One region of the Paenibacillus sp. FSL H7-0690 genome, then DNA from elsewhere that is predicted to be linked to it. Evidence: riboswitches for the same ligand, from Rfam matches in the RefSeq annotation. Region 1 holds a riboswitch; the other holds the start of a gene.
The links. A riboswitch is a leader RNA that binds a small molecule or an ion and turns the genes downstream of it on or off. The one in region 1 is predicted to bind glycine.
Positions count from the first base shown of each region.

Region 2: it holds a riboswitch for glycine, as region 1 does, so the genes downstream of both, MHI32_RS30010 (amino acid permease) here and gcvT (glycine cleavage system aminomethyltransferase GcvT) in region 1, are expected to answer to the same signal.

Region 1 covers NZ_CP150281.1:6,369,896-6,373,321, reverse strand. Annotated here, with positions in the region: gene gcvPA (aminomethyl-transferring glycine dehydrogenase subunit GcvPA) at 1-689, opposite strand, end outside; gene gcvT (glycine cleavage system aminomethyltransferase GcvT) at 796-1,908, opposite strand; glycine riboswitch at 2,095-2,193, opposite strand; gene gcvH (glycine cleavage system protein GcvH) at 2,420-2,812, shown strand; gene MHI32_RS28125 (flagellar motor protein MotB) at 3,241-3,426, opposite strand, start outside.
Region 2 covers NZ_CP150281.1:6,813,369-6,816,794, forward strand. Annotated here, with positions in the region: gene MHI32_RS30005 (hypothetical protein) at 1-498, shown strand, start outside; gene MHI32_RS30010 (amino acid permease) at 597-2,009, opposite strand; glycine riboswitch at 2,157-2,239, opposite strand; gene MHI32_RS30015 (ABC transporter substrate-binding protein) at 2,523-3,426, opposite strand, start outside.

The sequences.
Region 1 (3,426 bases):
ATCAGCGGCTCAACCGAGCGAAGATCCTCAATGCTGCCGAAGAAGTTAGGCGATTGCACCAGTACTGCGGCAGTATCACCATCGATAGCTTCAGCAAGTTTAGCTTGATCGGTAACACCGTCTTTATAGTCAATCTCCACCACCTCCAGACCCCAAGCATTAGCCGAAGTACGTAGCACTTGGCGAGCCTCAGGATGAACGGTACGGGAGACGATTAATTTTTTGCGTTTGGTAGCACCAGCCGCGAGAACCGCTGCTTCGGATAAAGCTGTAGCGCCATCATACATACTGGCATTGGCAACTTTCATACCGGTTAGTTCGCAAATGTAGGATTGGAATTCGAAGATCGCTTGCAGCTCACCTTGGCTGATCTCCGGTTGATAAGGAGTGTAGGCAGTGTAGAATTCAGAACGGGAAATGACATGGTTGATGACCACAGGGATGTGATGATCGTATAATCCGGCGCCGAGGAAGCTGGCGTGAGAATCAAAGTCGGCATTTTGGTCAGCCAAACCTTTCATGTGGCGCAGCAGGGCGTATTCATCGAGTGGTTCAGACATCGGCATAGTGCCTTGGTAACGTACCGCTTCAGGAATATCGGAGAACAGCTCATCTATAGACTGAATCCCGACGGCCTCCATCATCTCTACGCGGTCCTGTTCTGTCATGGGCAGATAACGGTGCTTCATTAAGGTTTCACTCCTTGGCTTTTTTAAAATATAAGAAAGTACAATTTTCACGCTATACTTTATCCTTCTATTTCTCGCTTAAAAGCTCACCGTCCTTATATGGACGCTAAAGGCGTTTATACTTGTAAAAAGGGGCCTTAATCACTACAGCCTTAAGCTGCTTACCGCGTATCTCCACGTAAACCTCTGTGCCTATTTCACTGTAAGCAGCATCAATCAAAGCCAACCCCAGGTTACGTTTCAGCGTAGGGGACTGCGTTCCGGTTGTGACCTCACCAATCTTAACCCCATCTGCCCAAACAGGATAATGGGAGCGTGGAATGCCTCGATCAATCATTTCTAGGCCGACAAGGCGACGGGGAATCCCAGTTTCTTTTTGCTGTATTAGTGCATCGCGTCCGATAAAGTCTATTTTGTCCAGCTTCACGAAGAACTGTACTCCTGCTTCAAGCGGGGTGATGTCAGCGGATAGCTCCTGACCGTACAATGGTAATTTTGCCTCAAAACGCAGGGTATCCCGTGCACCCAGTCCAGCAGGTGTTAATCCGTGGGGCGCACCTGCTGCAAGCAGTCCATTCCATAACGTTTCTGCACCTTCCAGCGGAGCGTAGATCTCGAAGCCATCTTCACCGGTATAACCCGTACGGGAGATAAGTACCTCTACACCGCAAACGGTGGCGCGTTCAATGAAATGGAAAGGCTTGAGTACTGAAATAGGAGCATCAGTAACTTCCGTGAGAATGGTCTCTGCCAGAGGACCCTGCAAGGCGAGCAAAAGCGTCTCGTCAGAGACATTAGTGAGTGTGACTTCGCCGAATTCAGAGGTCAAATGCTCTTGCAGCCACTGGAAGTCCTTGTCGATGTTGGAGGCATTTACGACTAGCATATAACGACCTTCACTAAGGCGATACACGAGTAGATCATCGACAACTCCGCCATTTGGATAACAGAGCAGCGTATATTGTGCCGCACCATCCGTGAGGCGGCTGACATCATTGGTTGTCATTTTTTGCAAAAAGGCTTCTGCACCGCTCCCAATCACCATGAATTCACCCATATGCGAGACATCGAACAGCCCAGCCTGCTGGCGAACGGCTTCATGCTCTTTTACAATACCTGTAAACTGGACTGGCAGCTCCCAGCCACCGAAGTCAATGCACCTGGACTCCGCATAAGCGGAATAGAGATCATAAAAAGGTGTTCTTCTCAAAGCATCCATGTCGTCACTCCCCTTGATCTGATTACATACGAAAAAAGGACAGGCAGAAGCAATCATGCATAAATGCACAAATCGCTTTCTGCTCTGTCCTTTGTACCTGAGAGTTACCCTGCCGTAACTAGCTTGCAGGTTTCCCCGTTGGTGATCTGACGCATCTAGCCTTGCGTCTGATGCTCTCCAGAGATACGTCCGACAAAGGTCCTTTTGCCTGAGAGATTCACCCCTGTTAGGGCTTACTCCTTCGGCGCCGTCTTCAAGTGAGACAGTCTCTCCCTATGCCATCATCCGCAATTATATTTCTTCGAGAAACGGTTATTGTCTATAAAAAGACTACAACGTCATTTCTTCTTGTATGTCTCCATTAAACGGGTATAGTCGGGCGCTGTCAACAAGAAAACGTCGAAAAAATGACAAATTTAAATTTCCTGTTAGTAATATTGACATTGTGAGCCGGGATAACTTAGGCTATAACTAAATTTAGAACTCCAAATTGGAAATGAGGCGGCTTGAAATGAGTGAAGTATTAGACAACCTTCTTTACAGCGAAGAGCATGAATGGGCACAGCAAGTAGAAGGACGAGTAGTACGTGTTGGGATTACGGACCATGCTCAGCATTTATTAGGCGACATCGTATTTGTTGAGTTTCCTGAGGTAGGATCGACCATTTCGGCCGGTGACAGCGTAGGCAGTATCGAATCCGTTAAGACGGTATCGGAGTTGTATTCGCCCGTCTCTGGGACGGTTACCAAGGTGAATGATGGATTAGAAGCTAGTCCGGAGCTTATCAATGATCAGCCGTATGGCGGGGGTTGGATTTTTGAGATTGAAGTTGATGGAGAGTATGCTGATGCTGTAAAAGGTCTGTTAGATGCAGCTGGTTATAGCGCGTTAGTTGCTGAATAATTGGAAATCGGGGACGGAAAATAGTCTGATCAAGTGTGATATTTTTAGCAGCAAGTTTCTGTGATTCGGGGACTTGCTGTTTGTGTTTCTTATGTGAATTGTGCGAGTATTCGTAAACCCAATCGAGTGGTTTGAGGGTCTAGTGGAGTATGGAATTAGGGAAAACCTCCCTCATTTTAGACGATTATAGCGTGAGAGTTAGGGTTTTAGGAAATTCCTCCCTAATCATCTCGGTAAAACCACTATTTCAGACTAAAAAGAGTAATAATCAGGGAGAAATTCCCTCATTCCGCGATTGGATACGATAATAAGTGAATAATCAGGGAGGTTTTCCCTAATTAAATTGGATGAAGCCCCTTGTAAGCTCAATGTGGTAATTGCAAAGGCCCCTGCCGCCGAACTTAGCTCTGAGCGCAAGCAACTATATTTTATTCCACCTCTTGAAGCTGTCGAAGTACAATGATCTCTACGCGTCGATTTTTCTGTTTGCCTGCTACCGTAGTATTATCTGCTGTTGGTCGGGTATCGGCATAACCTGCATATTGAAAAGTGTCCGGGTTCAGTCCTTCATTATCTAAGAAAAAGCGCAGCACAGAAAGCGCACGAGCACCCGA
Region 2 (3,426 bases), 440 kb from region 1:
TATGTCGCAGACAATCACATGAAGGATGATAAAGCGGCAGAATTTATGAATACGATCCGTCAGATCGGAGCAATCTCCACGACAAGAACGATAGATCCTGAAACGAAACAAATCCAATACGATACACCGCCGCAAAGACCGGTTGGAGCTCCAGATGATTATATGGATTTAAACTATATGATGAAGAAATTTGAGCCAAAAACGCTGGAAAAGCTACAGGAAGCTGTTGCGAACGGGAAAGACTGGAGTAGCATCTTACTAAGCTTCGCCAAAAATGCAGCAACTCGTAAGGATTGGATACAGGAATACAAAGAGGATTTAACAAAACAAATTGGCAATATCCCCAGTGAGAACAGATTCCAAAATGCTTCCACTGCCAGCCTGAGTGGGTTTGTGGGAGATATCAAGGATATGATTACCCAAGCAGGATTTAAGAATAGTGGATTTCTAACCGACAATATAGAAGCTTTTATGCGTACATTGGGAAAGACGCTCTAGAGCATCGACCACATTAATGAGAAAATCCACCACCGTATGCGGTGGTGGATTTCTATGTCTGCCTATCCAACTGTAATATCAGCAAGCACCCTCATCGACTAATCATGCCGGATCTCCGTGTTAGTCCGAATACCTTCGAGACGTGCTCTTGGATCAGGCGTTATTCTTTCCCTCTTTCTTCTATTTATCGAATACAAAACAAATAATAATATAAACCATAAAGGCGTCAACAATAAGGCCGGACGAGTTTCATCAGCAAATAGCATAATTATGAGTATGATTGCAAACAAAGCTAGAACAACATAATTCACAAAGGGTGTAAACGGTGCTTTGAATTTTGATTTGGCCTGCAATTCCGGCTTCGTCTTTTTATATCGCAAATGGCAAATTAGAACGACGCCCCAAACCCAGATGAAACAAATGGCACTAATTGTTGTCACGATGCCAAAAGCCGTCTCCGGAATCAGCTTACTCAACAAAGCGCCTACAGATAAGACAAGCGTGGATATGAATAAAGCATTACTTGGTACATGATTTTTATTAAGCTTTGCAAAGTTGGCTGGAGCCTGGTCATTTCTGCTTAGATTGTATAGAATCCGGCTTGTTGAGAACATCCCGCTATTACAAGCGGACGCAGCTGAAGTTAATACAACGAAGTTAATAACCCCCGCGGCAATCGGAATCCCCACTAAACTAAATGTTTTAACAAAAGGACTTTCTGCCGGGTTTAGTTCTGTCCAAGCATTGATGCATAATAAGGCAATAATAGCACCCACGTAGAAAAATAGAATTCGTAAAGGTATTTTATTAATCGCCGATGGGATAGTTTTTTCTGGATTGGAGGTCTCTGCTGCCGATACGCCAACCAATTCCACACCCACAAAAGCAAACACAACCATTTGAAATGAAAGTAGGAACCCTGAAATGCCGTTTGGAAATACTCCCCCATGTGCCCAAATATTACTGAGCGCAACGGTTCCGGTAGTTGTTTTGAATCCAATCACCAGTAAGACTACCCCGATAGCAATCAATGCGAGAATAGTGATTACCTTAATTAAAGCAAACCAAAATTCCAATTCGCCAAAGCTTTTTACCGTTAATAAATTGAGTCCTAATAAAATAATTAAACAAATGACTGCGGGTATCCATTGCGGGATATCAAACCAATATTGTACATAGACCCCAACAGCTATAATATCGGCCATAGCCGTCATGATCCAACAAAACCAATAGGTCCATCCGGTTACAAACGCCGCCCGCGGTCCAAGATAGTCTTCGGCAATGTCTGTAAAAGATTGATAACCTGCTTTAGACAACAGAAGTTCTCCTAATGCCCTCATCACAAAAAAAATAGCGATACCCACGATTAAATAAGCAAAAATGATCGATGGTCCTGCCAGCTGTATAGCTTTACCTGATCCTAAAAATAATCCGGTACCGATGGTTCCACCAATCGCAATGAGCTGAACATGCCGATTCTCTAAATCTCTCTTTAATTCTTGTGCTGCCATTTCAAACTCCCCCTTATGTGAAAAAATGTACAAGTAAAAATGATAACAAAAAAGAGATTGGATACGCTCCAATCTCTTAGGTCTAAGAATAATAAATAAAATACATTCCTTTATTCTGACGATGATCAGAATAACAAATGAATTATCTAGTACTCTTCTGTCCTTTTGCCTGAGATTGTGAACCCTTCGGCGCCGGGGGAATCCCCCACGGTCTCTCCAGAAGCTGCTCCTGCTATAGTGTGATCCATAGCAATCATAGCTTGCGAATTATTTAATTGTTATGCCGCTAACTTCATTTTTAATATTTTTCAATACTAATCATTGTCAAATATTTTGTCAATAACATTAATTACCGCTTTATTTCAACTGCGAAATACGCGAATATCACGCATTGCTTCGGAAACATCGCAACCAACAGATCAAGATTGGCTGATGGTTAATATGAAAAAAGGGCTATCTCATTGTAGAATTCTACTCCTGAGACAGCCCCTTTATGTTTTGAAACACACTCTATTAGTGGCTTGTCAGCCAAGCCGCCAACTCTTCTGTCTGACTCAGAATAGCTATTGGGTCCCAGTAGCCGGAGCGATCGCTTGTCCAAAGAAATACGTGATCATTTTTGACTGCTGGCAGTGCGCCCCAGATCGGGTCGGCTTTAAGTTCATCCAGCTTTTTCGAGTCGGAGGTAAGAATAATATAGTCACCGGCATACTTTGGTAAGACCTCAGCAGAGAATGAAGCCCAGCCCGGATCGGCCATTTCGGCGGCGATATCCGCAGGAGGCTTAAATCCCAATCCATTATAGATTGGTTGTCCACCTTTGCCGAAGTCTGTTCCGACGGCCATCAAGCTGTTTTCAGACCATTCAATAATGGAAAATGTGCTATCTGCAGGCACAACCTTCAATACGCTCTCCTTGGCATTGGCCATACGGCTGTCATAGTCTGCAAGCCAGGTTTTGGCCTTATCTTCTTCACTAAGCAGCTCACCGAAATAACCCACTTCCTCATGTACCGTTTTTAAGGAAGCGTATGGAATAACGACCGTAGGTGCGATTTTTGACATCTGCTCATTTAGCTCAGGATAGAAATCATCCATAATAATCAAATCGGGATTAAGCGACAGAATTTTCTCTACATTTCCATTTCCGTCCCCTATATTCTCAACGTCTTTCAAATACTCCTGAAAATATGGATTTTTAATATGATGTTCGGAGGTTCCGATAGGTGTAATGCCAAGCGCAATTAAGCTGCCGAGATATTCACCTGCAACAATTCTTTTGGGATGAAGGGGGATCTCCACCTCACCGTTAACCGTTTTAACGATTTTGGTCTTCGGCTGCTGTGAGGCAGCATTCTCCGTAGCACCGTTTGTACCACATGCGCTCAGTACCAAAATGAAGCTTAACAGCAATACC